Regions from separate parts of the Streptomyces araujoniae genome, predicted to be linked through region 2. Evidence: riboswitches for the same ligand, from Rfam matches in the RefSeq annotation. Region 2 holds a riboswitch; each other region holds the start of a gene.
The links. Region 2 has a riboswitch for cyclic di-AMP ahead of ACQ9ZG_RS17785 (M23 family metallopeptidase). Riboswitches for the same ligand answer to the same signal wherever they lie in the genome.
Positions count from the first base shown of each region.

Region 1: linked by a shared signal. The riboswitch ahead of ACQ9ZG_RS26350 (M23 family metallopeptidase) and the one ahead of ACQ9ZG_RS17785 (M23 family metallopeptidase) in region 2 are both predicted to bind cyclic di-AMP.
Region 3: linked by a shared signal. The riboswitch ahead of ACQ9ZG_RS29825 (LysM peptidoglycan-binding domain-containing M23 family metallopeptidase) and the one ahead of ACQ9ZG_RS17785 (M23 family metallopeptidase) in region 2 are both predicted to bind cyclic di-AMP.
Region 4: linked by a shared signal. The riboswitch ahead of ACQ9ZG_RS21285 (C40 family peptidase) and the one ahead of ACQ9ZG_RS17785 (M23 family metallopeptidase) in region 2 are both predicted to bind cyclic di-AMP.

Region 1 is NZ_CP194070.1:6,102,586-6,109,716, forward strand. Features, by position in the region: gene ACQ9ZG_RS26335 (DNA gyrase/topoisomerase IV subunit A) at 1-1,275, opposite strand, end outside; gene ACQ9ZG_RS26340 (M16 family metallopeptidase) at 1,536-2,891, shown strand; gene ACQ9ZG_RS26345 (M16 family metallopeptidase) at 2,918-4,288, shown strand; cyclic di-AMP (ydaO/yuaA leader) riboswitch at 4,503-4,671, shown strand; gene ACQ9ZG_RS26350 (M23 family metallopeptidase) at 4,686-5,501, shown strand; gene ACQ9ZG_RS26355 (GntR family transcriptional regulator) at 5,808-6,518, shown strand; gene ACQ9ZG_RS26360 (HPr family phosphocarrier protein) at 6,663-6,944, opposite strand; gene ACQ9ZG_RS26365 (bifunctional acetate--CoA ligase family protein/GNAT family N-acetyltransferase) at 7,105-7,131, shown strand, end outside.
Region 2 is NZ_CP194070.1:4,173,412-4,180,542, forward strand. Features, by position in the region: gene ACQ9ZG_RS17775 (MerR family transcriptional regulator) at 110-865, shown strand; gene ACQ9ZG_RS17780 (PP2C family protein-serine/threonine phosphatase) at 1,013-2,242, shown strand; cyclic di-AMP (ydaO/yuaA leader) riboswitch at 2,452-2,606, shown strand; gene ACQ9ZG_RS17785 (M23 family metallopeptidase) at 2,618-3,664, shown strand; gene ACQ9ZG_RS17790 (PrsW family intramembrane metalloprotease) at 3,736-5,274, opposite strand; gene trmB (tRNA (guanosine(46)-N7)-methyltransferase TrmB) at 5,513-6,409, opposite strand; gene lhgO (L-2-hydroxyglutarate oxidase) at 6,693-7,131, opposite strand, start outside.
Region 3 is NZ_CP194070.1:6,995,596-7,002,726, forward strand. Features, by position in the region: gene hpnH (adenosyl-hopene transferase HpnH) at 1-30, shown strand, start outside; gene ACQ9ZG_RS29805 (aspartate aminotransferase family protein) at 27-1,424, shown strand; gene ACQ9ZG_RS29810 (helix-turn-helix domain-containing protein) at 1,491-2,099, shown strand; gene ACQ9ZG_RS29815 (DUF6126 family protein) at 2,209-2,385, shown strand; gene ACQ9ZG_RS29820 (tyrosine-protein phosphatase) at 2,390-3,202, opposite strand; cyclic di-AMP (ydaO/yuaA leader) riboswitch at 3,614-3,774, shown strand; gene ACQ9ZG_RS29825 (LysM peptidoglycan-binding domain-containing M23 family metallopeptidase) at 3,778-4,779, shown strand; gene ACQ9ZG_RS29830 (SGNH/GDSL hydrolase family protein) at 4,951-5,778, shown strand; gene ACQ9ZG_RS29835 (STM4011 family radical SAM protein) at 5,805-6,737, opposite strand; gene ACQ9ZG_RS29840 (STM4012 family radical SAM protein) at 6,745-7,131, opposite strand, start outside.
Region 4 is NZ_CP194070.1:4,924,267-4,931,397, forward strand. Features, by position in the region: gene ACQ9ZG_RS21275 (C40 family peptidase) at 1-695, opposite strand, end outside; gene ACQ9ZG_RS21280 (hypothetical protein) at 959-1,312, shown strand; gene ACQ9ZG_RS21285 (C40 family peptidase) at 1,537-2,757, opposite strand; cyclic di-AMP (ydaO/yuaA leader) riboswitch at 2,756-2,922, opposite strand; gene pcrA (DNA helicase PcrA) at 3,192-5,633, shown strand; gene ACQ9ZG_RS21295 (M23 family metallopeptidase) at 5,716-7,131, opposite strand, start outside.

The DNA of each region.
Region 1 (7,131 bases), 1.9 Mb from region 2:
GAAGCGCTCCATCAGGCGCTCCTTGGCCTGCGCCGAGTTGTCGCTGTCCCGGATGATCCGGATGACCTCGTCGATGTCGAGGAGGGCGACGAGCAGCCCCTCCACCAGATGCAGCCGGTCCCGGCGCTTGCCCCGACGGAACTCGCTGCGCCGGCGCACCACCTCGAAGCGGTGGTCGAGATAGACCTCCAGCAGCTCCTTGAGGCCCAGGGTGAGCGGCTGGCCGTCGACCAGCGCCACGTTGTTGATGCCGAAGGACTCCTCCATCGGCGTCAGTTTGTAGAGCTGCTCCAGCACCGCTTCCGGCACGAAGCCGTTCTTCACCTCGATGACCAGCCGCAGGCCGTGCGCCCGGTCGGTGAGGTCCTTGACGTCCGCGATGCCCTGGAGCTTCTTCGCCGAGACCAGGTCCTTGATCTTGGCGATCACCTTCTCCGGGCCGACGGTGAAGGGCAGTTCGGTGACGACGAGGCCCTTGCGGCGGGGTGTCACGTTCTCCACGGTCACGGTGGCACGGATCTTGAACGTGCCGCGGCCCGATGTGTACGCGTCCTTGATCCCGCCCAGGCCGACGATCCGGCCGCCGGTCGGCAGGTCGGGGCCGGGGACGAAACGCATCAGCGTCTCGATGTCGGCGCCCGGGTGCTTGATCAGGTGGCGGGCGGCCGCGATGACCTCGCCCAGGTTGTGCGGGGGCATGTTGGTGGCCATGCCGACCGCGATGCCCGAGACGCCGTTGACCAGGAGGTTGGGGTAGGCGGCGGGCAGGACGACCGGCTCGCGCTCCTGGCCGTCGTAGTTCGACTGGAAGTCGACCGTGTCCTCGTCGATCGCCTCCGTCATCAGGGAGGTGGCGTCGGCCATCCGGCACTCGGTGTACCGCATCGCGGCCGGCGGGTCGTCGTTGCCCAGCGAGCCGAAGTTGCCGTGGCCGTCGACCAGGGGCAGCCGCATCGAGAAGGGCTGGGCCATCCGCACCAGCGCGTCGTAGATCGACGCGTCACCGTGGGGGTGCAGCTTGCCCATGACCTCGCCGACGACGCGCGCGCACTTCACATAGCCGCGGTCCGGGCGCAGCCCCATCTCGTTCATCTGGGACACGATGCGCCGGTGCACCGGCTTCATGCCGTCGCGGGCGTCGGGCAGGGCCCTGGAGTAGATCACCGAGTACGCGTACTCGAGGAAGGAGCCCTGCATTTCGTCGACGACGTCGATGTCGAGGATCTTCTCCTCGAAGTCGTCCGGCGGCGGGGTCTTCGTGCTACGGCGGGCCATCGCGGCTGCGACTCCTTCTCGGATTCACGGATTCTGATCGGACAACCTGGGGTACTGATGCGGACCATTGTGGACCTCCGCACTGACAACGCGGACCTCGACCCGTCCGAAGCCGTGCCGGGCGGCACGGCCCGGGACACCATCGACGGAAACTTCCGCGGAACGGGAACTTCGCCAGGTGCCGGTGCGCTTGCTTAGAGTGGCAGGTCTGGCAGGGAGTACCGGTCAGGAAGTCCAGTATCGCGATCGAAGGGACGTACATGCCCATGGGTCACACGGCCACCGCACAGGCCGGCTCCGGCGGCTTGACAGCGACCGAGCACCGCCTGGCCAACGGCCTGCGTGTGGTGCTCTCCGAGGACCATCTGACCCCGGTCGCCGCGGTCTGCCTCTGGTACGACGTCGGTTCGCGCCACGAGGTCAAGGGACGCACCGGTCTGGCTCACCTCTTCGAGCACCTGATGTTCCAGGGCTCGGGCCAGGTCAAGGGGAACGGTCACTTCGAGCTGGTCCAGGGGGCCGGCGGCTCGCTCAACGGGACGACCAGCTTCGAGCGGACCAACTACTTCGAGACCATGCCCACCCACCAGGTGGAGCTGGCCCTCTGGCTGGAGGCCGACCGCATGGGCTCCCTCCTCGCCGCCCTGGACGAGGAGTCCATGGAGAACCAGCGCGACGTCGTCAAGAACGAACGCCGCCAGCGCTACGACAACGTGCCCTACGGCACCGCGTTCGAGAAGCTCACCGCCCTCGCCTACCCCGAGGGCCACCCGTACCACCACACCCCGATCGGCTCCATGGCCGACCTGGACGCGGCCACCCTGGAGGACGCCCGCGCGTTCTTCCGTACGTACTACGCGCCCAACAACGCGGTGCTGTCGGTCGTCGGCGACATCGACCCCGAGCAGACCCTCGCCTGGATCGAGAAGTACTTCGGCTCCATCCCGTCCCACGACGGCAAGCAGCCCCCGCGCGACGGCACCCTGCCCGAGATCATCGGCGAGCAGCTGCGCGAAGTGGTCCACGAGGAGGTCCCGGCGCGCGCCCTGATGGCCGCCTACCGCCTCCCGCACGACGGCACCCGCGCCGCCGACGCGGCCGACCTGGCGCTCACCGTGCTCGGCGGCGGTGAGTCCTCCCGGCTGCACAACCGCCTGGTCCGCCGCGACCGTACGGCGGTGGCGGCGGGGTTCGGGCTGCTGCGGCTCGCCGGGGCGCCCTCGCTGGGCTGGCTGGACGTGAAGACCTCCGGCGGTGTCGCGGTGGAGACGATCGAGACCGCGGTCGACGAGGAGCTGGCCCGGTTCGCCGCCGAGGGGCCCACCCCGGAGGAAATGGAGCGCGCCCAGGCCCAGTTGGAGCGCGAGTGGCTGGACCGGCTGGGGACGGTCGCGGGCCGCGCCGACGAACTCTGCCGCTACGCGGTGCTGTTCGGTGACCCGCAGCTCGCCCTGACCGCCGTGGGCCGGGTGCTGGACGTCACCGCCGAGGAGGTGCGCCAGGCGGCCGCGGCGGCCCTGCGCCCCGACAACCGGGCGGTGCTCGTCTACGAGCCGGTCGAGCCTGCCGAGGACGGGGACGAGGCCACCGACGCGCCCGAGGGGACGGACAAGTGAGCGACGCCGCCGTGACTGGAGTAGCCATGGAGTACCACCCGCAGCCGACCCCGGGCACCGCCCGGCCGTGGGCCTTCCCCGCCCCCGAGCGCGGCGCCCTGCCCAACGGGCTGACCGTGCTGCGCTGCCACCGCCCCGGCCAGCAGGTCGTGGCCGTGGAGATCTTCCTGGACGCGCCGCTGGACGCCGAGCCCGAGGGCCTGGACGGCGTGGCCACGATCATGTCGCGCGCGCTCTCCGAGGGCACCGACAAGCACAGCGCCGAGGAGTTCGCCGCCGAGCTGGAGCGGTGCGGCGCCACCCTGGACGCCCACGCCGACCACCCCGGCGTCCGGGTCTCCCTGGAGGTCCCGGCCTCCCGGCTGGCCAAGGCGCTCGGCCTGGTCGCGGAGGCCCTGCGCGCCCCGGCCTTCGCCGAGAGCGAGATCGAGCGGCTCGTCGGCAACCGGCTCGACGAGATCCCGCACGAGCAGGCCAACCCGTCCCGGCGCGCCGCCAAGCAGCTCTCCAAGGAGCTGTTCCCGGCCACCGCCCGGATGTCCCGCCCCCGGCTGGGCACCGAGGAGACCGTGCGGCGGATCGACGCGGCCGCCGTGCGCGCCTTCTTCGACGCCCATGTCCGCCCGGCCACCGCGACGGCCGTGATCGTCGGTGACCTGACCGGCATCGACCTGGACGCCCTGCTCGCCGACACCCTCGGCGACTGGTCGGGCGACGCGGGCCAGGCCCGCCCGGTCGCCCCGATCACCGCCGACGACGCCGGTCGCGTCGTCATCGTGGACCGCCCCGGCGCGGTCCAGACCCAGCTGCTGATCGGCCGCATCGGCCCGGACCGCCACGAGAGCGTCTGGCCCGCCCAGGTGCTCGGCTCCTACTGCCTGGGCGGCACCCTCACCTCCCGGCTGGACCGGGTGCTGCGCGAGGAGAAGGGCTACACCTACGGCGTGCGGGCCTTCGCCCAGGTCCTGCGCTCCGCCGGGCCCGACGCGGGCGGTGCGGCGATGCTCGCCATCAGCGGTTCGGTGGACACCGAGTCCACCGGCCCGGCCCTGGACGACCTCTGGAAGGTCCTGCGCACGCTGGCCGCCGAAGGGCTTACCGACGCCGAGCGCGAGACGGCCGTGCAGAACCTGGTGGGCGTCGCCCCGCTCAAGTTCGAGACGGCCGCCTCGGTCGCGAGCACCCTGGCCGACCAGGTCGAGCAGCACCTCCCCGACGACTACCAGGCCCAGCTGTACGCCCGCCTCGCGGAGACGGGCACCGTGGAGGCGACCGCGGCCGTGGTCAACGCCTTCCCGGTGGACCGGCTGGTCACGGTCCTGGTCGGGGACGCGGCGCAGATCGCGGAGCCGGTGAAGGCGCTCGGCATCGGAGAGGTGACCGTCGTCAGCGGCTGACACCGCACCGGCGCGGCAGAAGGAACGAGGGTCCCGGTTCGCCGGGGCCCTCGCTTTTTGCGCGTTAAGTCCCAAATGTGCCTCTTCCTCCAAGAGGGTGACGATCTGCCCTGTGGGATGCGCGACAAACCCCCCTGTCCGTTTGGTGATGCGCAGCCGCCCCGCCTAGCGTCGGCCCGGCTGTCCGCCACCCGTATGCCGCACCCGCGGCGCCGGGCAGCCATCGCCGAGTCCCCGTCAGGCGCGAGCCTGGGGAGCCGGGGACCCACACGCAGTCCCTGGGGTGAATCGGATCCCCGTGCCGCGAACCGGCCCGGGAGTCCGTAGGAGACCTTCCTGCTCCGAACCCGTCAGCTAACCCGGTAGGCGAGAAGGAAGGAAAGGATCCAGCCCCTCCATGGCGTTCACCCGTGCCACCGGGAAGCACCGTGCCCCGAGCCGCCTGACCCGCCGCAGCGCCCATGTCGCCGGCGTCACGGCCCTGGCCACCACCGGCGTCCTCGGCACCCTCGCCTCGCCGGCCACCGCGGCGGACTCCGAGGCCGCCCGGACCGTCGAGACCGGACTCACCCAGGCCATCACCCTCGACGCCACGCTCGCCGAGCGGCTCGACGCCCAGGCCCGCGCCCAGCACCAGCAGGCGGCCGACGCGGCCAGGGCGAAGGCCAAGGCCGCCGCGGAAGCCAAGGCCAAGGCCGAGAAGGCCCGGGCGAAGGCGGAGGCGGAGCGCAAGGCCGAGGCCCGCGCGAAGGAGATCCGCGAGGAGAAGGCCCGGGCCGCCCGCGCCGCCGAGCGCGCCCGCCTCAACGCCTTCCACCTCCCCGTCGCCGGGTCCTACGTCACCACCGGCTACAAGTCGGGCGGCGCCCTCTGGTCCTCCGGCAGCCACTCCGGCGTGGACTTCCGCGCCGCCTCCGGCAGCTCCGTCGTCGCGGTCGGCGCCGGTACGGTCGTCGAGGCCGGCTGGGGCGGGGCGTACGGCAACAACGTGGTGCTCCGGATGGCCGACGGCACGTACACCCAGTACGGCCACCTCTCCTCGATCACCGTCTCCGTCGGCCAGAGCGTCACCTCCGGCCAGCAGGTCGGCCTCTCCGGCTCCACCGGCAACTCCACCGGCCCGCACCTGCACTTCGAGGCCCGGACCACCCCGGAGTACGGCTCGGACATGGACCCGGTCGCCTACCTGCGCTCGCACGGCGTCAACGTCTGACGCGCACGGCACCGACGCCCGGCCCGGGCAAGCGGTCCGGCGAACCGGCCCCACGGTCCGGTCGGGCCCCACGGTCCCGTCCGGCCCCACGGTCCGGTCGGGCCCCACGGTCCCGTCCGGCCCCACGGTCCGGTCGGGCCCCACGGTCCCGTCCGGCCCCACGGTCCGGTCCCGCGCCTTCCGGAATCCGCCAGAAGATATCCCTCGATTCCGACCCGCCATCGGAAATTGCGGCGGATTGCAATAGAGTCACGGAACAGGTGTCGGCCGGCCGCGTCTCGCGGGGATTATGGCGGAGGTTCGGACATGCGCATTCCCGCGCAATCGGTATGCACGGCAATCCGTGACGACATCGTCTCCGGTGTCTACGAACGCGGCAGCCGCCTCACCGAGGAACTGCTGGCGCGGCGGTACGGGGTCTCCCGCGTCCCGGTGCGCGAGGCGCTGCGCACGCTGGAGTCCGAGGGCTTCGTCGTCACCCGCAGGCACGCCGGGGCCTGCGTCGCCGAGCCCACCGAGCAGGAGGCCGCCGACCTGCTGGAGATCCGGATGCTCCTGGAGCCGCTCGGCGCGGCCCGGGCCGCCCAGCGCCGGACGGAGGCCCACCTCAAGGTGCTCCGCGGCCTGGTCCGGCTGGGCCAGGAGCGGGCCCGCCGGGGCGAGGGGGAGGACCTGCGGGCGCTGGGCGGCTGGTTCCACGAGACCCTCGCCCAGGCCTCCGGCAGCCCCGGCCTCATCGCCCTGCTCACCCAGCTCAGGCACAAGACCGCGTGGATGTACGCCGTCGAGCAGCCGGCCCGCCCCGTCGACTCCTGGGCCGAGCACGGTGCCATCGTGGACGCGGTGGCGCGCGGCGACGCGGAGCGGGCGAGGGCGCTGGCCGCCCAGCACGCGGAACGGTCGGCCGCGGCCCACCGGCTCCGCCGCCGCCCGGACCGGCCCGGCCGTCACCCGGCGCCGCGGTCCCGGGTGAGTTCTTCGCAACACGGCGTAAACATTGCGAGTGCCCGCCATTAACAAGGAAGCCGTATACAAAGAGAAGTAATTCCGGGGGCTTTTCCGTGCTGCCCTCGAATAGCCGGTCGCGGGTCGGGCCCGGGTGCGGAATAAAGAAAGAGCCGTGGTCCCCTCAGGGGATCCACGGCTCAGTCCTCCGTACCGTCAGACGGTTTCGGGCAGCTCCTCGAGACCCTCGGCGACCAGCTTCGCCAGACGGTCCAGGGCGGCCTCGGCGTCGTCCGCGTCCGAGGCGAGCACGATCTCCTCGCCGCCCTGGGCGCCCAGGCCCAGCACCGCGAGCATGGAGGCGGCATTGACCGGGTTGCCGTCGGCCTTGGCGATCGTCACGGGGACGCCGGAGGCCGTGGCGGCACGGACGAAGATGGAAGCGGGGCGGGCGTGCAGGCCCTCGGCCCAACCGACGTTTACGCGGCGCTCAGCCATGGTTCTGCCCTTCACATATCAATGGTTGTCTAGACCAGTCTCTCATGCGGTGCGTACTGCTCTGCCCGGCCTCTCCTCCGGCCGGTCCCGTCCGGATCGTCCCCAGACTGCCCCGGTACCGAACCCTCCGCGACCGGGACGCCGGTCGTAGGCTTTGCCCATGGAGCCCACGCCGGAGCAGAGTCCG
Region 2 (7,131 bases):
ATCCAGGCCCGGTACGCAGATCACTGATCGCGTACCGGGCCTGAGTCGTTTCCGGAACCTGAGCTGTCCGGTTGACCTTGACGTTGCGTAAAGATCTAGCGTTTCCGGCATGGAGTGGTCCATCCAGGAAATCGCCAGAAGGGCCGGCACCACGAGCCGCACGCTCCGGCACTACGGGGACCTCGGTCTCCTCGCGCCGAGCCGGGTCGGGAGCAACGGCTACCGCTACTACGACCAGGACGCCCTCGTCCGGCTGCAGCGCATCCTGCTGCTGCGGGAGCTGGGGCTGTCGCTGCCCGCCATCAAGGACGTACTCGAAGGGCAGCGGGACACGGGGGCGGCGCTGAGGGCGCATCTGCGGTTGCTCGAACAGGAGCAGGCGCGCATCGGGCGGCAGATCGCCTCGGTGCGGACCACTCTCCACAAGACGGAGGAGGGAGTGGAACTCATGGCCGAGGAAGTGTTCGACGGCTTCGACCACACCGCGCACGAGCGGGAGGTGACCGAGCGCTGGGGGCGTGCGGCGTACGAGGAGGGCGACCGGTGGTGGCGCTCGCTGGGGGAGGAGGGGAAGCGGGCCTTCCTGGACGAGCACGAGGCCATCGCCCGCGACTGGGCGCGGGCCCGGGAGGCCGGCGCCGGGCCGGGCGGCGAGCAGGCCCAGGAGGTCGCCCGGCGGCACTGTGCGTGGCTGGCCTCCGGGGAGACGGGTCCCGGGCTCACCCGTTCGTACGTCATCGGGCTCGGTGAGATGTACGCCGCCGATCCCCGCTTCGGAAAGAACTACGATCGCTACGGAGACGGCACCGCCGCCTTCGTACGGGATGCGCTGACGATCCACGCGGAACACCGGCTCTCCGACTGACCGGCGGGGGCCGCCCGCGCAAGGGGCCGCTTCCCCCTATTTGGCCGATGAGGAGTCGCCGCACGGCGCGGCTCCGGGAAGCCTGGACGGGGCGCGGTACCGTCCGCAGCCGTGGCCGGACCGGGCAGGAGTGCACAGGTGGTGGGGATGGCGGAGAAGGGGCGCGGGCTCGTGAGGGGGAGCCTCGGCATCCCCGGGCGTGCCACGCCCGGCTCCACGGGGCGGGGGAAGCCGGTGGTGGCCCGGACCGCCGGGACCCGGCGGTTCGTCCGGCTGCTGCCGGTGCTGCTGATTGGCGGCGGGCTCCTCTTCGACTCGCTGGCCCCGGCCAACTTCACCGCCGTCCCCCTGTTCGTGGCCGCGCCGCTGATCGCCGCGCCCTTCTTCTCGCTCGCCAGCACCATCCGTACGGGGGTGGCCTCGGTCCTCTCCGTCATCGCGATGCGGATCTCCGACGGGACCTCCACCCAGGTCGTCCCGGTCATCGAGATGATCACTGTCCTCACCGCCGCCGTCCTGGCCCTCGTGATCAACGGGGTGGTCCGCCGCAGCAACGAGCAGCTGGCCTCGGCGCGGGTCATCGCGGAGACCGCCATGCGGGCCGTGCTGCCGACCCCGGCGGAGCGGATCGGCGGGCTCCAGGTGGCCGCGCGGTACGAGGCGGCGCAGGCGGACGAGTTCGTCGGCGGGGACCTGTTCGCGGTGGCGGACACCCCCTACGGCGTGCGTCTGGTCGTCGGGGACGTACGCGGCAAGGGGCTGGACGCCGTGGAGGCGGTGGCGGTCATCATCGGCGCGTTCCGGGAGGCCGCCGAGCAGGAGCGGTCGCTGGAGGGCGTGGCCCAGCGGCTGGAGCGGGCGCTCGCGCGGGAGGGGACGCGGCGGTACGGGCTGGACGCCATGGAGGGGTTCATCACCGCCGTACTGGCCGAGATCCCGCCCGGTTCGGCCGCGCTGCGCCTCGTCAACCGCGGGCACCCCGAGCCGATCCTGCTGCACGCCGACGGGGCCCTGGAGGTTCTCGCGCCGAGCGTGCCCGCGTTGCCGCTGGGGATGGACCTGGGGGTGTGGCCCGACCGGTCCGACGAGTGGGAGATGCCTCCCGGTTCGACGCTGCTCGCCTTCACGGACGGCCTCTCCGAGGCCCGGGACGCGAACGGCGTCTTCTACGACCCCGAGGCCCGGCTCCGCGGCCGGATCTTCCCCGGCCCCGAGGAGCTGCTCTCGGCGCTCACCGACGACGTACGGCTGCACACCGGCGGCCGGTCGACGGACGACATGGCGCTGCTCGCGGTGAGCCGTCCCGCGGAGGGGCAGCCGCCGCGGCGGACGACGGTGAAGATCGTGGGCCGGGGCGATGACACGGTGCGTAGTTGAAGGGCGCCGCTCCGCATAACGTTTGACATACCGTCAGAAAAAGAGGTGTGGGTGAGGGGATGTCATGTTGTCCGGTTGGCGGTGTTTGTTGTGGGTAAATCCCTGTCGTAGCCGTTAATGATCAACAGGAACAGCTTGGAATCGGGCCCACCTGTCTATTAACGTTCGATAACGCAGCGCGGTCGTCCCAGCCGTCGTCAGGACGGCGCCGTGCGCGAGCGCCGAATCCCGCAAGGGAACCGGGGAACCACCTACATGGGGTGAATCGGACGCCTGTGTCTCCACTGTGAGGCAGAGGGGCCCGTAGGAGACCTTCCTGCTCCGAACCCGTCAGCTAACCCGGTAGGCGAGAAGGAAGGAAAGGAGTGCGCCCACGTGGCGTCCAACCAGCCTGCCCCTGAGGCCCCGTCATCCCTGAGCGCCGACGCCTTCGGCGGTCCGGAGCGGACCTGGGAGGAGTGGAACCCCACCGCGGAGTCCGTCCGTCCCGTGCGCGGCAAGCACCGCGTGGCCAAGCAGCGGGGGCTCGCCCGTAGCTCCACCGTCCTCGGGGTCGGCGTCATAGCGGCCGTCGGTGCGGGTGGCATGGCCACCGCCCAGTCCAAGCCGCCCGTCTCCATCTCCCTTCCCGATTCCATCGCGGACAACCTCCCCGACGCCAAGTCCCTTCCCGGCGTCGGGGCCTTCATGTCCGACAAGGCCGAGGCCGCCCCGGTCGCCGCGGCCGCCCCCCTCACCTCCGCGGGCATCACGACCGCCGAGGCCGAGCAGGGCACCACCGACGCGGGCGAGGCCCTGCGTGCCCGGATCCTCCAGCAGGCCGAGCAGCAGCAGGCCGCCGCCGACGCCGAGGCCAAGGCCGCCGAGGAGAAGGCCGCGGCCGAGAAGGCCGCCGCGGAGGCCAAGAAGCAGCAGGACGAGGCGGAAGCCAAGGCGAAGGCCAAGGCCGCCGCCGAGAAGAAGGCGGCGGAGGAGGCGGCGGCGAAGAAGGCCGAGGAGGAGCGCCTCGCCAAGCTCCGCGCCAGCTACACCCTGCCCGCCTCCGGGTACACGATCACCTCGACCTACGGCCAGTCCGGCGCCATGTGGTCCTCCGGCCAGCACACCGGCACCGACTTCGCCGGAGCGGCCGGTTCGCCGCTCAAGGCCGTGCACAGCGGCACGATCACGTCGGCCGGCTGGTCCGGTTCGTACGGCTACCGCACGGTCCTCCAGCTGGAGGACGGCACCGAGCTCTGGTACGCCCACCAGTCCTCGATCGACGTCTCGGTCGGCCAGAAGGTCAGCACCGGCGACACCATCGGCCGCATGGGCGCCACCGGCAACGTGACCGGCGTCCACCTCCACCTGGAGGTCCGCACCGCCGGCGGCTCGGCCATGGACCCGATCGCCTGGCTGAACAGCAAGGGCCTCAACGTCTGAGATCCCGGTACGTCGTTCGCGTACCACCCGCCCCTCGAAACCCCGGCAGCCCTGACGCTCACCCCCCGACGTCAGGGCTGCCGGTCTGTCCGGGGGGCTTGGCCGTAGCCATAGCCATAGGTGGGGGTTCCGTGGCCGGGGGCCTGGCCGTGGGGGGTTCCGTGGCCGGGGTTCTGGTGCTGGGCGGGGGCGTAGCCGTACCCGTACCCCTGGCCGCTTCCGTACGGATGCGGCTGCCCGGTGCCGTAGCCCTGTCCTTGTCCGTACGGCATCGGCTGCCGGTACGGGTACGGGCGCGGGGCGCTGCCCGTCACGCGGGCCGCGTGGGTGAGGGCCGGGGACGCGATGTCCCGGCGCTGCCAGAGGTGGTGCAGCAGCTCCCGCTCCCGGGCGGCGAAGTCCGGGCCCACCGCGTCATGGCGGGCGCGGCGGCGCAGCCCGGCGAGGGTCGTCGCGAACGACTCGTACTCGGCGACCGCGCGGGCCGCCGCCCGGCCCCGGGAGCGGTCCTGCCTGCCGTGCCAGTGGCGGGCCAGGTCGCGGGCCATGCCCCGGGTCCGCATCGAGGAGAGCGCCAGCGGCTCGGCCGGCGTGAGCCAGCCGGCCGCGGCGTACGCGGGCAGTTCGGCGGCGAGCGTCCGCAGCTCGCGGCGGCGCCACCAGACCGCCAGCCAGGTCAGCAGCCCGAAGAGCGGGACCATCACGACCGCGTACACCGCGTAGAAGCCGAGCCCGCCGAAGACCGCCGAACCGTTCCACAGGGCGTGCAGGCCCATCGCGGCGAGCAGGCCGAGCAGCGGCAGGGCGATCCGGCGGAGCCGGTGGTGGCGGGCGCTGATGACCGCGAAGCCGAAGCCGAGGCCGGTGAGGACCGTGAACAGCGGGTGCGCGAACGGCGACAGCACGATCCGTACGAAGAACGTCCCCGCCGTCATCGACGCCAGGCCCGAACTGCCCAGTTGCTGGTCCTCACCGAAGGCGTTGCCCAGATAGAGGATGTTCTCGGTGAAGGCGAAGCCCGTACCGGTGAAGCCGGCGACCACGATCCCGTCGACCACGCCCCGGAACTCCCGCCTCCGGAAGATGAAGATCAGCAGTACGGAGACGGCCTTGGCGCTCTCCTCCACCACCGGGGCGATCACCGTCGCCCCCCACGCGTCGGCGCTCGACGGGTCGGCGGTGGCGGTGGCTATCCAGCGCACCGCGAACGAGTTGGCGATGATCGAGATGAGCGCGGCCGCGCACGCTCCCCAGGCGAAGGAGAAGAGCAGATTGCGCCAGGGGGCCGGTTCGACCCGGTCCAGCCAGCGGAAGGCGGCCATCAGCAGCGGCACCGGGAGCACCGCCAGGCCGAGGCCGACGAGGAACCCCTCCGGGCCGGTCTCCTCGCGCACGAGGGCCAGGATCACCAGCCAGCAGAGCGCCAGCGCCACGATCACGGCCCCGGCGCGGAACACCTTGCTGCGCCACACCATGCCGACGCGGCGCGGCCGGTACTTCCACCGGCCGCGCTCCGGCACGGCGCCCAGCACCTCGTCGAGCCGCTGCTCGTCGTGGAGGACCGGGACCGCCGGCTGCCGCTGCTGGTACTGCACGGAACCGTCGGACACCCCTCGACCCTAACGAGGACCACTGACACCCGGCGACCGTGCATCCGGCCAGGACGGTTCGCTGTTCGGCCACGCTGGTCCGCCGACGGGCCGGGAGGTGGCCCGCCGGGTGACGGTCCGTCCGGCGGAGGTCTGCCGGACGGCGGTCTGTGCGGTTGCGGTCTGCCCGACGGCGGTCTGTGCGGTTGCGGTCTGCCCGGCGGTGCGCCGGAGCGTGCGCGTGTGTGGTGGGCGGGGGTCAGACGCGGGCGAAGAGCAGATCGTGGACGACGTGGCCCTTGTCCAGGCCCTGGCCCTCGAAGCGGGTGAGCGGGCGGAACGCCGGGCGGGGCGCGTAACCGCCGTCGGCCGCCGTGTTCCCGAAGCGGGGGTGCGCGGTCAGCACCTCCAGCATCTGCTCCGCGTACGGCTCCCAGTCGGTCGCGCAGTGCACGATCGCGCCGGGCTTGAGCACCGGGGCCACCAGGTCCAGGAACTCGGGCTGGATCAGCCGCCGCTTGTGGTGGCGGGCCTTGGGCCACGGGTCGGGGAAGTAGACCCGCAGGCCGTCGAGCGACTCGGGGGCCAGCATCTCGCGGAGCAGGATCACCGCGTCGCCGTTGGCCACCCGGACGTTGGTCGAGCCGGCTCTGTCCGCGAGGCCCAGCAGGTTGCCCTGGCCGGGGGTGTGGACGTCGACGGCGAGGATGCCGGTGCCCGGGTCGTCGGCGGCCATCTGCGCGGTGGCCTCTCCCATCCCGAACCCGATCTCCAGGACGACCGGCAGGCCGCCGAAGAGCTGCTCCAGATCGAGGACGCGTTTGCCGTCGATGTCCAGGCCCCACGTGGGCCAGAGCCGCTCCAGGGCCTCCTGCTGGCCGGTGGTGACCCGGCTGCGGCGCGGCTGGAAGCTGCGGATCCGGCGCTCGTGGTGCGAGCCGGCCGGGTCGGCGGCGGGGCCGCCGGGGAAGCGGGGCTCCTGGCGCAGCCGGCGGGCCCGCTCGAAGGAGGCGGCCCGCAGCGCGGCGGCCTCGTCCGCCGGGAGGCCGGCGGCGGTCGAGTCGGACGACCCGGTCGGGTCGGTCGGGTCGATCGCGGAGGCGGGGACCGTGGCGGGGTCGGCGGGGCTGGCGGTGTGCGCGTCGGCCGCCGGCACATCGCCCGTCGGCGCTTCGGCCACGGGCGTATCGCCGTCGGGAGCCTCGGCCACGGTGTCGGCCACGGCGTCGGCGGTGTGCGCGCCGGTCACGGGCGCGTCGCCAGTCGGAGCTTCGGCCACGGGGGCGGCGGTGTGCGCGTCGGTCGGGGACGCGTCGGTCGCGGGCGCATCGTCGGTGGGCGCCTCGGTCGCGGAGCCGGTCGCGGGTGGACCGCCCGGCGTGGCCTCGTCGGCCGTCCCGGAGTCGGGGGCCGGTGCGGTGGTGGGGTTCAGGGGCTGCTCAGACACAATGCCCCGATTCTACGGCGGGCGGCTTCCACCCCGTCTCCTGAGCCCGGCGCAGCGCCCGCCGCGCCACCTCGCGCCCGATCGGCAGGGAGGCCGTCGCGGCGGGCGACGGCGCGTTGAGCACATGCACGGTGTGCGGGGCCTCGCGGATCAGGAAGTCGTCGACCAGCGTGCCGTCCTTCAGCACCGCCTGGGCCCGGACCCCTGAGGGCGACGGGCGCAGGTCCTCCTCCCGTACCTCCGGGAGCAGCCGCCGGACGGCCCGGGTGAAGGCGGACTTCGAGAGCGAGCGGTGCACCTCGCCCGCCCCGTACCGCCAGTGTCTGCGGGCGATCTGCCAGGTGCCCGGCCAGCTCAGCGTGGAGAGCAGGTCACCGGGGCGCACCACCGGCCAGCCGTACCCCTCACGGGCCAGGGCGGGGACCGCGTTC
Region 3 (7,131 bases), 2.8 Mb from region 2:
GCCCGGGAGAGCGTCGGCGGCAACCGGTGACGGACGGCGGGCCAAAGGGCTTCGACCTCGGGCGGCTGCTGGCGGAGCGCGGGGGCGAGCGGTACGAGCTGCACGCACGCCACCTCAACCACCAGCTGCCGCGCATGCTGCACACCATCGGCTTCGACAAGGTCTACGAGCGGGCCGAGGGCGCGTACTTCTGGGACGCCGACGGCCAGGACTACCTGGACATGCTGGCCGGGTTCGGCGTCATGGGGCTCGGCCGGCACCACCCGGTCGTCCGCCGGGCCCTGCACGACGTGCTCGACGCCCAGCTCGCCGACCTCACCCGCTTCGACTGCCAGCCGCTGCCCGGACTGCTGGCGGAGAAGCTGCTCGGCCACAGCCCGCACCTGGACCGGGTCTTCTTCGGGAACAGCGGTACGGAGGCGGTCGAGACGGCCCTGAAGTTCGCCCGGTACGCCACCGGGAAGCCCCGGGTCCTCTACTGCGACCACGCCTTCCACGGGCTGACCACCGGCTCCCTCTCGGTCAACGGCGAGCGCGGCTTCCGGGACGGCTTCGCCCCGCTGCTGCCCGACACCCCGATCGCCCTGGGCGACCTGGACGGGCTGCGCCGGGAGCTGAAGCGCGGCGACGTGGCGGCCCTGGTCGTCGAGCCCGTCCAGGGCAAGGGAGTGCACGCCGCGCCTCCCGGCTTCCTGCGCGAGGCACAGGAGCTGCTGCACCGGCACAAGGCGCTCCTGATCGCCGACGAGGTGCAGACCGGTCTCGGGCGGACCGGTGACTTCTACGCCTACCAGCACGAGGAAGGGGTCGAGCCCGATCTCGTCTGCGTGGCCAAGGCGCTCTCCGGCGGCTATGTGCCGGTCGGCGCCACGCTCGGCAAGGAGTGGATCTTCCGCAAGGTCTACTCCTCGATGGACCGGGTCCTCGTCCACTCCGCGAGCTTCGGCTCCAACGCCCAGGCCATGGCGGCGGGGCTCGCGGTGCTCTCCGTCATGGAGGACGAGGAGACCGTCGCGGGCGCCCGGCGCACCGGGGACCTGCTGCGCGGGCGGCTGGCGGCCCTGGTGGACCGCTACGAGCTGCTGCACGAGGTGCGGGGGCGCGGGCTGATGATCGGCATCGAGTTCGGCCGCCCGTCCTCGCTGAAGCTCCGCAGCCGCTGGACCATGCTCCAGGCGGCCCGCAAGGGGCTCTTCGCCCAGATGGTCGTGGTGCCGCTGCTCCAGAAGCACCGCATCCTCACCCAGGTCTCCGGCGACCATCTGGAAGTGATCAAGCTGATCCCGCCGCTGATCATCGGGGAGCCGGAGGTGGACCGCTTCGTGACGGCGTTCACCGAGGTGATGGATGACGCCCACAGCGGGGGCGGGCTGATGTGGGACTTCGGCCGGACCTTGGTCAAGCAGGCCGTGGCCAACCGCTGAGGCCGAGGGATTTGCCTCCCGGGCAATTTATTTGCCCGGGAGGAAAGTTCCTGGCCCAATGGAACCATGAACCCTCAGGACGAGGGGGCGGCCGACGAGCTTCCCGGCGTCGCCCCCCGACTGCGCGAACTGCGCCGCGGGCGCGGCCTCACCCTGGAGACCGCCGCCCAGCGGGCCGGACTCTCCCCGGCCCACCTCTCCCGGCTGGAGACCGGCCGCCGCCAGCCCTCGCTGCCGATGCTGCTGGGCCTGGCCCGTATCTACGGTACGACGGTCTCCGAGCTGCTCGGCGAGAAGCCCCCCGAGCGCGACGCGGTCATCCGGGGCGGAGCCTTCGAGGGCGCCGAGGCCGACGGCTGGATGTACCGCCGGGCCGGCAGCCCCGGCCGCGCCATGCAGGCGCTGCGGGTCCGTGTCCCGTACGGCGCCCAGGGCGACCTGGTCCGCGTGCACCCCGGTGAGGAGTGGCTGTACGTCGTCGGCGGACGGCTGCGGGTCGCGCTGGGGGAGACCGTGCACGATCTGGACCCGGGCGACAGCGCCCACTTCGACTCGCTCACCCCGCACCGGATCGCGGCCCTGGACCGCGGCGGGGCGGAGCTGCTCTTCGTCCACTCCCTGCTCCAGAGCCCCGCGGCCGAGCTGTGCCTCGGCAACGCCCTCCACGCGCGCTGACCCCGCGTACCACCGCGGCCCCGCACACCTGCGGACCTCCGCGCTCCGGACCCCCGTACCTCCGGACCCTTCGTACCCACCGGCCGTGAGACCGGCAGAGAGGACCGTCATGTCCGATTCCGAACACTACGACCCGCTGAGTCCCCGGCGGCCTAAGGCCACGAAGGACGCGCAGGAGCGCCGGATGCCGCGCGGTCTGGTGATCCGCCTCATCGCCTACCTGGTGGTCGGCCATGTGATCGCGGCCTTCCTCTACCTGCTCTTCATGGTGGCGGGCGCGGAGTAGCCGCTCAGCCCTGGTCGAGCAGGCGCTCGCGCAGCCGCTCCCGGGTGGCGGCGGAGACGCCCAGTCCCTCCGAGAGATAGCGGTCCGTCGAGCCCCAGGTCTCGTCGATGGCCGTGAACGCCGCCGCGAGGTAGGAGGACTGGGCCCCGAAGAGCGGGTTGAGCAGCTCCATCACCTCGGGGGACATCCCCGTCGCGGACATGTCCGTGCGCTTCACCTTGTACCGGCGGTGCGGGTCGTTGGACTTGAGGTAGTCCGCCTCGATCGCCTCGCGCTCGACGCCGACCGCGAGCAGCGAGACCGCGATCGACAGCCCCGCCCGGTCCTTGCCCGCCGCGCAGTGCATCAGGGCCGGAACGCTGTCCTCCGCCAGGGCGTGGAGGACGCGGCTGTGCTCGGCGGTGCGGTCCACGATGGTCGCGCGGTACATGTGGAGCATCCGCTCGGTGCCCTTGCCGCCGGCCAGGATCGAGCGCAGCTGCTCGATGTTCCCGTCGCGCACCAGCCGCCAGAACTCGGCTCCGTCGGCCGGATCCGAGAGCGGAATGCTGACATTGCGGACACCGGCCAACTCGATGTCGTATCCGTCGAGCTGGTGGTCGGCGGAGTTGCGGAAGTCGAAGACGGTGTGCAGCCCGAGCCCGGAGAGGAAGGCCGCGTCCTCGGCGGTGGCGTGTGCCAGGTGGCCGCTGCGGTAGAGCCGGCCGAAGGCGGTGCGCCGCCCGTCCGTGGTGGGGAGCCCGCCCACGTCGCGGAAGTTGCGGACTCCGTTCAGTGCGGTCTCGGTCGGCGGGACCTGCGGCACCTGCTGCGTCACGGTGGCTCCTGAAGTCTCTGGCGTCGGCGCGGCTCTCCGGCGAGGGCGCTCCTGTGACGATACGACATCGATTCGGCCGAAAATCATGGGCCGGATGACGGAGTGTCAGAAGTGGTGCCGACGGCATGTCCGTATTGGTGCATTTCGCAGAACATGCCCCGCTAATGGGGGAGATGGGATTCCCTAGGTGAGCGGGATCATATCCGTGACGGACCGTGGCGACGGAGCCCGGTCGTTTTCCCGGGATCCGTACGGAAAGCCAAGATCCGTAATCCACGGAGTGTGACGGGAAATCCGGGGCGGAATTGAATCGATGATTCCGGGAGGCAACCGACGGCTTGTTCCCGTCGTCCTGACTCGTTTACGGTCACCGTCAATCCGGACGGACCGCCTAATCCTGCCGCCGCCCGGAATTCGCACCCACCCACTCACGTGTGGCAGGAGCGGGGGAACCAGGTAAGCCGCCGGCCCGGAGCGATCCGGACCGGCTAGGGGTGAAGCCGCCATCCAGCGGCCGGGCATCTCCAGCCCGAACCCGACAGCTCACCTCGCAGGCGCCGGAGAGGAACTTCCCCATGCCCGCACAGGGTAAGCACCGCCGTCCCAAGTCCGGCCCGATCACCCGCGGCGTCCTCGCCGCGGGCACCGGCGGCGCCGTACTCGCCCTCCCGCTGATCGGCGCCACCGGCGCCCACGCAGCGGAGAAGGCCGCCCCGGCCGTCAAGCCCGCCGCCGCCACGGCCGCGGTCGTGCCGGCCGCCGCCCCGCAGGCCGCGCCCGCCAAGGCGAAGGCCGCCCCGAAGACGTACTCCGTCGTCTCCGGCGACTACCTCGCGAAGATCGCCGCCGAGCACCAGCTCAAGGGCGGCTGGCAGAAGCTGTACCAGGACAACCGCTCCACCGTCGGCGAGAACCCCAGCCTGATCTTCCCGGGCATGAAGCTCACCCTCGGCGCCAAGGCCGCCGGCTCCGCCGCGCCCTCCGAGGCCAAGAAGGCCGCCCCGGCGCCCAGGTCCGCCCCGAAGGCCGAGAAGAAGGCCGCCCCCAAGGCCGCGCCGAAGAAGGCCGAGCAGGCGCCCAAGGGCGACACCATCTCGGCCGACGAGTCGGACGCCGCGCAGAAGCGGAGCGGTGCCACCACCCAGACCGGCGCCTCGCAGTCCACCGGCTCCGGCTGGACCGCCCCGCTGGACAGCGCCCAGGTCACCACCCAGTACCGCGCCTCCGGCTCCAGCTGGTCCAGCGGCTACCACACCGGTGCCGACTTCCGCGCCGCCTCCGGCACCCCCGTCCGCGCCATCGGCCCGGGCACCGTGGTCTCGGCAGGCTGGAGCGGTTCGTACGGCAACGAGGTCGTCATCCGCCACGCGGACGGCATGTACTCCCAGTACGCCCACCAGTCCTCGCTGAACGTCTCCACCGGCCAGACCGTCACCGGCGGCCAGCAGATCGGCCTCTCCGGCTCCACCGGCAACTCCACCGGTCCGCACCTCCACTTCGAGGTCCGCACCGGCCCGAGCTACGGCTCGGACGTCGACCCGGTCGCCTACCTGCGCCAGCACGGCGTCTCCCTCTGACCCGAGGGCGGCCCGCACCGGGCGTGAAGTGATCGAGGGCGGTGTGCTGTGGCACACCGCCCTCTACTTATTCCGGCTTTACCCAAATCAGACCGGGTGGTCTATGTCACCACCCGTCAACCCCGTATTACGGTCGCGTAGGTCACATTGAACGGTGCAGGATATGTGCTTGTGGCAGACGATTCGAGAACCCAGCAGCAGAACACCATCGGGTCGTACGCGGCGATCGGGGACAGTTTCACCGAAGGCGTCGGAGACCCCGGCCCCGACGGCACCTTTGTCGGCTGGGCGGACCGGTTCGCGGTTCTCCTCGCCGACCGGCTCCCCGCCCCCGACGCGGCGACGAACCCGGACGAGACCCGGCACGGGAATTTCCGCTACGCCAATCTCGCCGTACGCGGACGCCTCCTCGACCAGATCGTCGAGGAGCAGATCCCCCGCGCCAAGGAGCTGGCCCCCGACCTGGTCAGCTTCTGCGCGGGCGGCAACGACATCATCCGGCCCGGCACCGACCCCGACGACCTGGCCGAGCGGTACGAGAAGGCCGTCGCGGAGCTGACCGAGGCGGTCGGCTCCGTCATGATCACCACCGGCTTCGACACCCGGGGCGTCCCGGTGCTGCGCCATATGCGGGGCAAGATCGCCACGTACAACGTCCACCTCCGGGCCATCGCGGACCGCTACCGCTGCCCGGTGCTCGACCTGTGGTCGCTGCGCTCGGTGCAGGACCGGCGCGCCTGGGACGCCGACCGGCTCCACCTCTCGCCCGAGGGCCACACCCGGGTCGCGCTGCGCGCCGCCCAGGTCCTCGGCCACGACGTCCCGGCCGACCCGGACCAGCCCTGGCCGCCGCAGGCCCAGCGCAGCACCTTCCACGAGGGGCGCGACAACATCCAGTGGGCGCGGGAGTACCTCGTGCCGTGGATCGGGCGGCGGCTGCGCGGCGAGTCGTCCGGCGACCACGTCGAGGCCAAGCGCCCGGACCTGCTGCCGCTGTAGCAGCAGGTGCCCAGGGGCTCGGGTTCTCAGGGATTCAGGGGCTCAGGGTTCAGCAGGGGGAGCGTACGCCGGGTCGGGCCCGGGACCAGGGGTCCGTCCGGCGCCGGGCCCCCGCCCGGCCCGGCCGGTATCCGCTCCAGCACACCGCCCGCGAAGACGTCGTACAGCGGCAGCGTCTCCAGGTGCACATAGCCGATGTGGCAGTCGCAGACGGCGAGCGGACAGGCCCGCGGACCGAGCGCCCGGCGGTAGCTGCCGTCGTACAGATTGCCCAGCTCGGCCTTGACGAAGTGGCAGCGCCGCACGGTCCCCTCGCCGTCCACCGAGATCACGGACTCGCCCGTCCGGCAGGGCAGCCCGGCCGACCGGTGCGGATGCCTGCTGTACGGGAAGAGCGGGTCCAGCTCCGTCCACCGCGCCGCCTCCTCGTCCGTGTACGTCCGCCCCTCGGCGGCGTTCACCCAGAGGTAGACCTCCGGGGGCAGCGCCGCCCGCAGCCGCCGGGCCTCCTCCAGATGGGCCTCGAACCCCACCACGCCCACACTGAACCGGATGCCCCGGGCCGACAGCTCACGGCACTTGCCGAGGAACCGCTCGTACGGCGTCTGCCCCGGGTGGTACGTGCACCAGAGCGCGATCCGCTCCGGATCGGCGTCCGCGAGCCAGGCCGTGCGGCCGCTCAGATTGGTCTGGATGGCGACCCGGCCGATGTGCGGGAGATGCGACAGCTCGGTCAGCGCCCGCCGGTACCAGGACCGGACCAGTCCCTCGCCCCACGGGGTGAACAGCACCGACAGCCGGTCGTCGGTCTGCGCCGCCGCCCACCCCGTGAACCGCTCCAGCGCCTCCCGGTCGGAGGTCAACTGCGCCCGGCTGTCCCGCCGTTTGGCGAACGGGCAGTACGGACAGTCGTAGTCGCACGAGGCCAGCGGGCCCCGGTAGAGGATGGTCAGGTCCACGGCCCGCTCACTTCCGCTCGTACGCGGCCATCGCCGCCCGCACCCCGGGCGAGAACAGCACGGGCCCCAGCGCGTCGGAGTGGGCCAGGCCCGACGCGGAGAGCCGCAGCAGCCCCTCCGGCGCCCCCTCGTCCAGCCAGCCCCGGGCCGCGAACCCCGCCAGCTCGGCGGGGAAGTCCGCCCACGGGTCCGTACCGAACCGCGCGCGGTAGTCGGCCACGGGGAGACCGGCCGCCTGGAGGACGGACTGGAGGAGGTGGCGCCTGCGGGCCTCCTCCTCGTCGACGTACCGCCCGACCTCGGCCCGGGAGAAGTCCTGGGTGGCGGTGAAGGAGTCGATGATGGAGCGGATCTCCCGCATGTCGACCGCGTAGTCGAAGGAGTAGTGCAGGGC
Region 4 (7,131 bases), 750 kb from region 2:
CGGTCGGCGCGGGCCGGGCCACCGCCGTGGGCGGCGTCCGCCGAGCGTTCGTACGCGGCGCGCTCCTCGGCGGTGAGTGTGGCCAGGAGCGTGCGGGCGTCGGCCAGCTTGGCCCGGATCGCGCTGCGGTGTTCCCGTAGTTCGGCCTGCCGGGCGGCGAGCGCCTCCGTCTGCCGGTCGGCGCGGGCCTTGACCCGGGCGATCCCGGAGAGCTGGCGCCGGATCGAGCCGAGCAGCCCCGCCTGCCGGTCGCCCGCCCGGTCCAGCTGGGAGGCGCGCTCCAGATAACTGTCGGGGTCGGAGGAGAGCGCCAGTTGGAGCGCGGGGTCGAGGGTGCCGGTGCGGTACTGGGCGGTGGCCATCGAACCGAGGGTGTGACGGGCGGTGTTGAGGCGGTCGGTGCGGCGCGCGGCCTCGTCGGCCAGGGCGTCGACCGTGCGGGTGGCGGCGGCCGCCTTCTCCTTCGCCCCGTTGTACTTCTCCGTGGCGACCTCGGCCTCGTGGTAGAGCCGGTCGACCTTGGCCCGGACCTGGGCGGCGGTGGGGGCGGGCTCGGCGGGTGCGGCCCCGGCTCCGCCGGCCGAGGTGGCGGTGGCGGCTCCGGCGAGCGCCAGAGTGGCGGCGGTGCGGGCAGCAGGGCCGGTGAACGGGCGCTGCTTGGGTTTCCGGTGAGCGGATTTCCGGTGCGCGGCCACGGGGGCGGCATCCTTCCTGTCGGCTGCCCGCCGGGGTACCGATGGGCTCGCCAGGGACGCTAATCCGGGTGAACGGAAAAGGGTCGCCATGACAGTTATTGCCCGGATGTGACGCTTCGGAGTCGGCGAGTGACTGCGGACGGTGACCCGGAATTGACTATTCCGGCAGGTTCGGGCGCCCCGCGCACAGTTCCGGCGAAGGCGCCAAGGAAGGCTTGCCTCACTGCTGGGTAAAGATTTGGCCATGGCTAGGCTCCGGAGCCATGGACGTACTCATCAATGTCTTCGTCGCCCTGCACATCATCGGCATCGCCTCCCTGCTGGGCGGCTTCCTGACCCAGATGAAGGCCATGGGCGCAGGCACCGCGCGCTTCGTTCCGGCCATGCTGCACGGCGCGCTGACCATGCTGGTCACCGGCGTCGCCCTGGTCGGGCTCAACCAGGCCGACGACCAGACCGTCAACAACATCAAGATCGGCGTCAAGCTGGCGGTCCTCGTCGTCATCCTCGCGCTCGTCTACGTCAAGCGGGACCAGGAGAAGGTCGAGAAGGGCGCGTTCGCGGCGGTCGGCGGACTGACGGTCGCCAACATCTTCATCGCCACGCTCTGGACCTGAGGGGTCTGAGAGGCCAGGGGCACTGAGGGGCCTGGGCGACCGGGATGGCTGAGGGACCTGAGGGATCTGGGGGTGCCCAAGGGGCCCGGGTGGCTCCTGAGGAGCGCCTGAGGGGCCTGGGGTCCCCGGCGCCCGGGGCCTGAGAACTTCCCGGGGCCCGAGAGGCTCCCGGAGCCCGATAGGCCGGGGCGGGGAGGCGTGAGGCCCGCCCCGGCCGACGTGCGCTACGCCGGGCGCACGCTGCCGTAGATCGGCATGTAGTAGATCGACTCCTCGCGCACGTTCGCCCCCGGCTTCGGCGCGTGGATCATCATCCCGTCGCCCTTGTAGATGCCGACGTGGCTGATGTCGTCGTAGAAGAAGACCAGGTCACCCGGCTGGAGGTCCGACGTGGCGACGCGGGTGCCGACCTTCACCTGGTCCCAGGTGGTCCGGGGCAGGGTGACCCCCGCCTCCCGCCAGGCCGCCTTGGTCAGCCCCGAGCAGTCGTACGAGGACGGGCCCGTCGCCCCCCACACGTACGGCTTCCCGATCTGGGCGCGGGCGAAGGCCAGCACCTTCTCGGCCTTGGCCGCGTAACCGCTGCCCGTCCCGGCCCCCGTACCCGTACCGGACCCCGGGCTCGTCCCCGTCCCCGTACCGCTGCCGGAGCCAGAACCGGAGCCACCGGCCTCGGCGGACTCCTTCGCGGCCTCCTCGCGGGCCTTCTTCTCCGCCGCCTCGCGCTCCTTGGCCTCGGCCGCCTGGCGGGCGGCCAGCCGCTCCGCCTTCTCCCGGGCCTCGGCCTCCTTCTTCCGCTCCAGCTCCGCCAGCCGCGCCTTCTCCTCGGCGGTCAGCCGCGACAGCAGCGCCCGGGCCTCGGCCAGCTTGGTCTGCACGGTCTGCTTGCCGGTGCGCAGCGCGGTCTGCGTCTCGGTCAGCTTCTCCAGGCTCTTCACGGCCTCCGCGCGCTTCTTCGAGGCCTCGGCCTGCTGCGTGCGGAAGTCGTCGACGGCCTTCTGCTGCCGCTCGGTCGCCCGGCTCATCAGCCGGCTCTGGTCGAAGTACCCCTGCGGGTCGTCCGCCAGGAAGAAGGTCGCGGTGGGCGCGATGCCGCCGGTGCGGTACTGCGCGGCCGCGTAGGCGCCCAGCTCCCGGCGCGCCTCGTTGATCCGCTCGGTCCGCTTCGCCACGTCGGAGAGCAGCGTGTCGACCTTGGCCCGCTGGGTGGTGGAGGCGGCCTTCGCCCGGTTGTACTGCTGGGTCGCGCTGCCCGCCTGCCGGTACAGCTCGTCGACCTTCTTCTGCACGTCCTCGATGGCCGGCCTCGGCTCGGCGGGCGCCGCCGTCGCGTTCTGCGTGGAGAGCAGCGTCACGGAGGCGAGCGCGGCCGTCGTGAACCCGACGGCGGGGGTGGTCGTGCGCACCTTCGTACGCGGCTTGCGATGCGATGCCAAGACCGGCATCTCCTTCCGTGGACCGCCTACCGGGTTAGCTGTCGGGTTCGGACGGAACGGAAGGCTGTCCTACGGTCCGCCTGCGCGGGCACGGACCGATTCACCCCGGTTCTGCGTGTGGGTCCCCGGTTCCGAACCGCCGCGAGGGCAGCACGGATTCGGCAGAGGTGACCGTGAGACGCGGTTCGCCTCAGGGAGCTACGGATCACCTGACCGAGCACGCTAGCCAACGCGGCCCGCCGCTGGGAAGGAGGATGAGCGATATGCCCGATACATTTTCGTGACCTTCTCCCCGGCCGGAACCTGCACCCCCTCCGACCGGCTGCTCCTTCACGGAACGTGGACGTCCGCTCTCCGTCCGTACGGGGCGGACGCCCGTGCCGGTGGCCGCTTGCGGCCTTCGGCCGAACGTTGTCGGTGCGGCCCCCTAGACTCGGAGGGCGATGAGCAGCCTCTTTGACGACAACTTCCTGACCGGCCTCCAGCCCGCGGAGGACGGCCCGCCGCCGCCCCCCGAGGAGCACGCACCCGAAGCGGTGCCGGAGGGACTCTTCGAGGGCGTCTTCGACGCGCCCCCGCCTCCCCGGGACGGGTACTACCGGGACGGTCACCCGCGCCCGGTCATCGACTCCGCCGCACTGCTCGACGGGCTGAACACCGAGCAGCGCGCCGCCGTCGTGCACGCCGGCTGCCCGCTGCTCATCGTCGCCGGGGCCGGTTCCGGCAAGACCCGGGTGCTCACCCACCGCATCGCCCACCTGCTGGCCGAGCGCGGGGTCCACCCGGGGCAGATCCTCGCGATCACCTTCACCAACAAGGCCGCGGGCGAGATGAAGGAGCGCGTCGAGCAGCTGGTGGGCCCGCGCGCCAACGCCATGTGGGTGATGACCTTCCACAGCGCGTGCGTCCGCATCCTGCGCCGCGAGTCGAAGAAGCTCGGCTTCACCTCGTCGTTCTCGATCTACGACGCCGCCGACTCCAAGCGCCTGATGGCCCTGGTCTGCCGCGATCTGGACCTGGACCCCAAGCGCTATCCGCCGAAGTCCTTCACCGCCAAGGTCTCCAACCTCAAGAACGAGCTGATCGACGAGGAGACCTTCGCCGGACAGGCGGCGGACGGCTTCGAGAAGACCCTCGCCCAGGCGTACACGCTCTACCAGGCCCGCCTGCGCGAGGCCAACGCCCTGGACTTCGACGACATCATCATGACGACAGTCCACCTCCTCCAGGCCTTCCCGGACGTGGCCGAGCACTACCGCCGCCGCTTCCGCCACGTCCTGGTCGACGAGTACCAGGACACCAACCACGCCCAGTACACGCTGGTTCGGGAGCTGGTCGGCCCCTCCGGGGAGGCGTCCGACGCCCCCGCCGAGCTGTGCGTGGTGGGTGACGCGGACCAGTCGATCTACGCCTTCCGCGGCGCCACCATCCGCAACATCCTCCAGTTCGAGGAGGACTACCCGGACGCGACGACGATCCTCCTGGAGCAGAACTACCGCTCCACACAGACGATCCTCTCCGCCGCCAACGCCGTCATCGAGCGCAACGAGAGCCGCCGCCCGAAGAACCTCTGGACCAACGCCGGCTCCGGCGCCCGCATCACCGGCTACGTCGCGGACACCGAGCACGACGAGGCCCAGTTCGTCGCCGACGAGATCGACCGCCTCACCGACAAGGGCGACGCCAAGGCGGGCGATGTCGCCGTCTTCTACCGGACCAACGCCCAGTCCCGTGTCTTCGAGGAGATCTTCATCCGGGTCGGCCTGCCCTACAAGGTCGTCGGCGGCGTGCGGTTCTACGAGCGCAAGGAGGTCCGGGACGTCCTGGCCTACCTCCGCGTCCTCGCCAACCCCGAGGACACCGTCCCGCTCCGCCGCATCCTCAACGTGCCCAAGCGCGGCATCGGGGACCGCGCCGAGGCCATGATCGACGCCCTGTCGATGCGCGAGAAGATCTCCTTCCCGCAGGCGCTGCGCCGCGTCGACGAGGCGTACGGCATGGCGGCCCGCTCCTCCAACGCCGTCAAGCGGTTCAACACGCTGATGGAGGAGCTGCGCACGATCGTCGAGTCCGGCGCCGGGCCCGCCGTCGTGCTGGAAGCCGTGCTGGAGCGCACGGGCTATCTGGCCGAGCTCCAGGCCTCCACGGACCCGCAGGACGAGACCCGTATCGAGAACCTCCAGGAACTCGCCGCCGTCGCCCTCGAATTCGAGCAGGAGCGCGGCGAGGAGGAGGGCGCGGGCACGCTCGCGGAGTTCCTGGAGAAGGTCGCGCTGGTGGCCGACTCCGACCAGATCCCCGACGAGGACGAGGACGGCTCCGGCGTCATCACGCTGATGACCCTGCACACGGCGAAGGGCCTGGAGTTCCCGGTCGTCTTCCTCACCGGCCTGGAGGACGGCGTCTTCCCGCACATGCGGGCCCTCGGCCAGACCAAGGAGCTGGAGGAGGAGCGCCGTCTCGCCTATGTCGGCATCACCCGCGCCCGCGAGCGGCTCTATCTGACCCGGGCCGCCATGCGCAGCGCCTGGGGACAGCCCTCGTACAACCCGCCCTCGCGGTTCCTGGAGGAGATCCCGGAAACGCACCTGGACTGGAAGCGCAAGGGCCCGATGGCCGCCCCGGCCGGCCCCACCTCGGGCATCACGTCCTCGCTCTCCTCCTCGCGCTCGCGCTCCGGCCCCTCGGGCTTCGCCACCCGGCGCTCCACGGAGAAGCCGACGGTCTCGCTGGCGGTGGGGGACCGGGTCACGCACGACCAGTTCGGCCTGGGCACGGTGGTGGCCGTCGAGGGCGCCGGCGACCAGGCCAAGGCGACGGTGGACTTCGGCGACGAGCGCCCGAAGAAGCTGCTCCTGCGGTACGCACCAGTCGAGAAGCTGTAGGGCGACGCAAGGGGAGAGGGGCGGGACGGCTGATCGCAGCCGTCCCGCCCCTCTCCTGTCACTTACGCGCGTCCCGTCACCGTCAGGTCGGCTCGACGCCGTGGCTGCGCAGCCACGCCAGCGGGTCCACCGAGGCCCCGCCGCCCGGGCGCACCTCGAAGTGCAGGTGCGGACCGGTGGAGTTGCCGGAGCTGCCCGCGTACGCGATGACGTCACCGGCCTTCACCGGTCCCGAGCGGATCTTGGTGCTGCTCAGGTGGCAGTACCAGGTCTCCGTGCCGTCGGCCATGGTCACGATCGCCATGTTGCCGTAGGCGCTGTTGTACTGCGTGCGGACGGTGCCGTCGGTCGCGGCCATCACGGGGGAGCCGTAGCCGACGGGGAAGTCGATGCCCGTGTGGACGGACATCCAGTTGACGCCCGCCTGGCCGTAGTAGGCGCTCAGTCCGTGCTGCTTGACCGGGAGGACGAACTTGGGGCGCAGCGCCTCGCGGCGGGCGGCCTCCTCCTCGCGCTTCTTCTTCTCCTCGGCCTGCCGCTGCTTGAGGTCGATGCGCTCCTGGGTGCGGCTCGCACGCTGGCGGAAGTCGTCGCTGCCCTCGCTGAGCTGCTCCAGCTGGCTGTCGAGCTTGTTGTTCGCGGCGACCGCCTTCACCGTGCTGGGGTCCGCGACGGCCAGCGAGGTGGTCTTCTCCGGCTTCTCCTCGTCGCTGATCCCGCTGACGGAGGCGGCCGCGATGCCCGCGACGCTCATCACACAGGCGGAGGGGACGGCGACGGTCAGGAGCGCGGAGCGCTTGGCGGGGCTGCGGCGGCGGGCCCGGCTGCGCGGGGCGTGGACCACGGTGCGGTCCGCGGAGAGCGGGGCGGGGCTCTCTCCGCCGTCGTCGTACGAGGAAGCGGCAGGGGCCGGGGCGGTGTCCGGCTCGGGCCGCTCGTCGGGATCGGTCCCCGGGGTGAGATCCAGAACGGGAATCTCGGAGGTGCCGCCCTCCTCGGACTCCGGCTGCTGCTGTTCGTACAGCTGGTGCGACATCTGTTCGGGCTCGTACGCGGCGTCCTCGGGCGTGGCGCCGGAGTTCCAGGCGGTCGCGTCATAGGCGCCGGTGTCGTAGGCCGCCGTCCCGTAGGCCCCGGTGTCGTACGCGCCCGTGTCGTACGCGCCGACGTCGTACCCGCCGGTCGTGAAGGCTGTGGTGTCGTAAGTCCCGGTGTCGTACGTGCCCGTGTCGTACGCGCCGACGCCGTACGCGCCGGTCTCCTGGGCGCCCGTCCCGTACGAGCCGTCGGTGACGTACGCGGTGCCCGTGCCGTACGTGGCGGTGGCGTAGGCGCCGGTGTCGTACTCGTCGCTCTCGTACGTGCCGGTCCCGTAGGGGGCCGTGCCGTACGCGGCCGTGGTGAACCCGGTGGTGTCGTAGGCGCCCGTGTCGGCGGTCTGCTGCTGCCACGCCGACTGGGCTTCGGCCGTCTGCGCCTGGGCTGTCTGGGTCTGAGC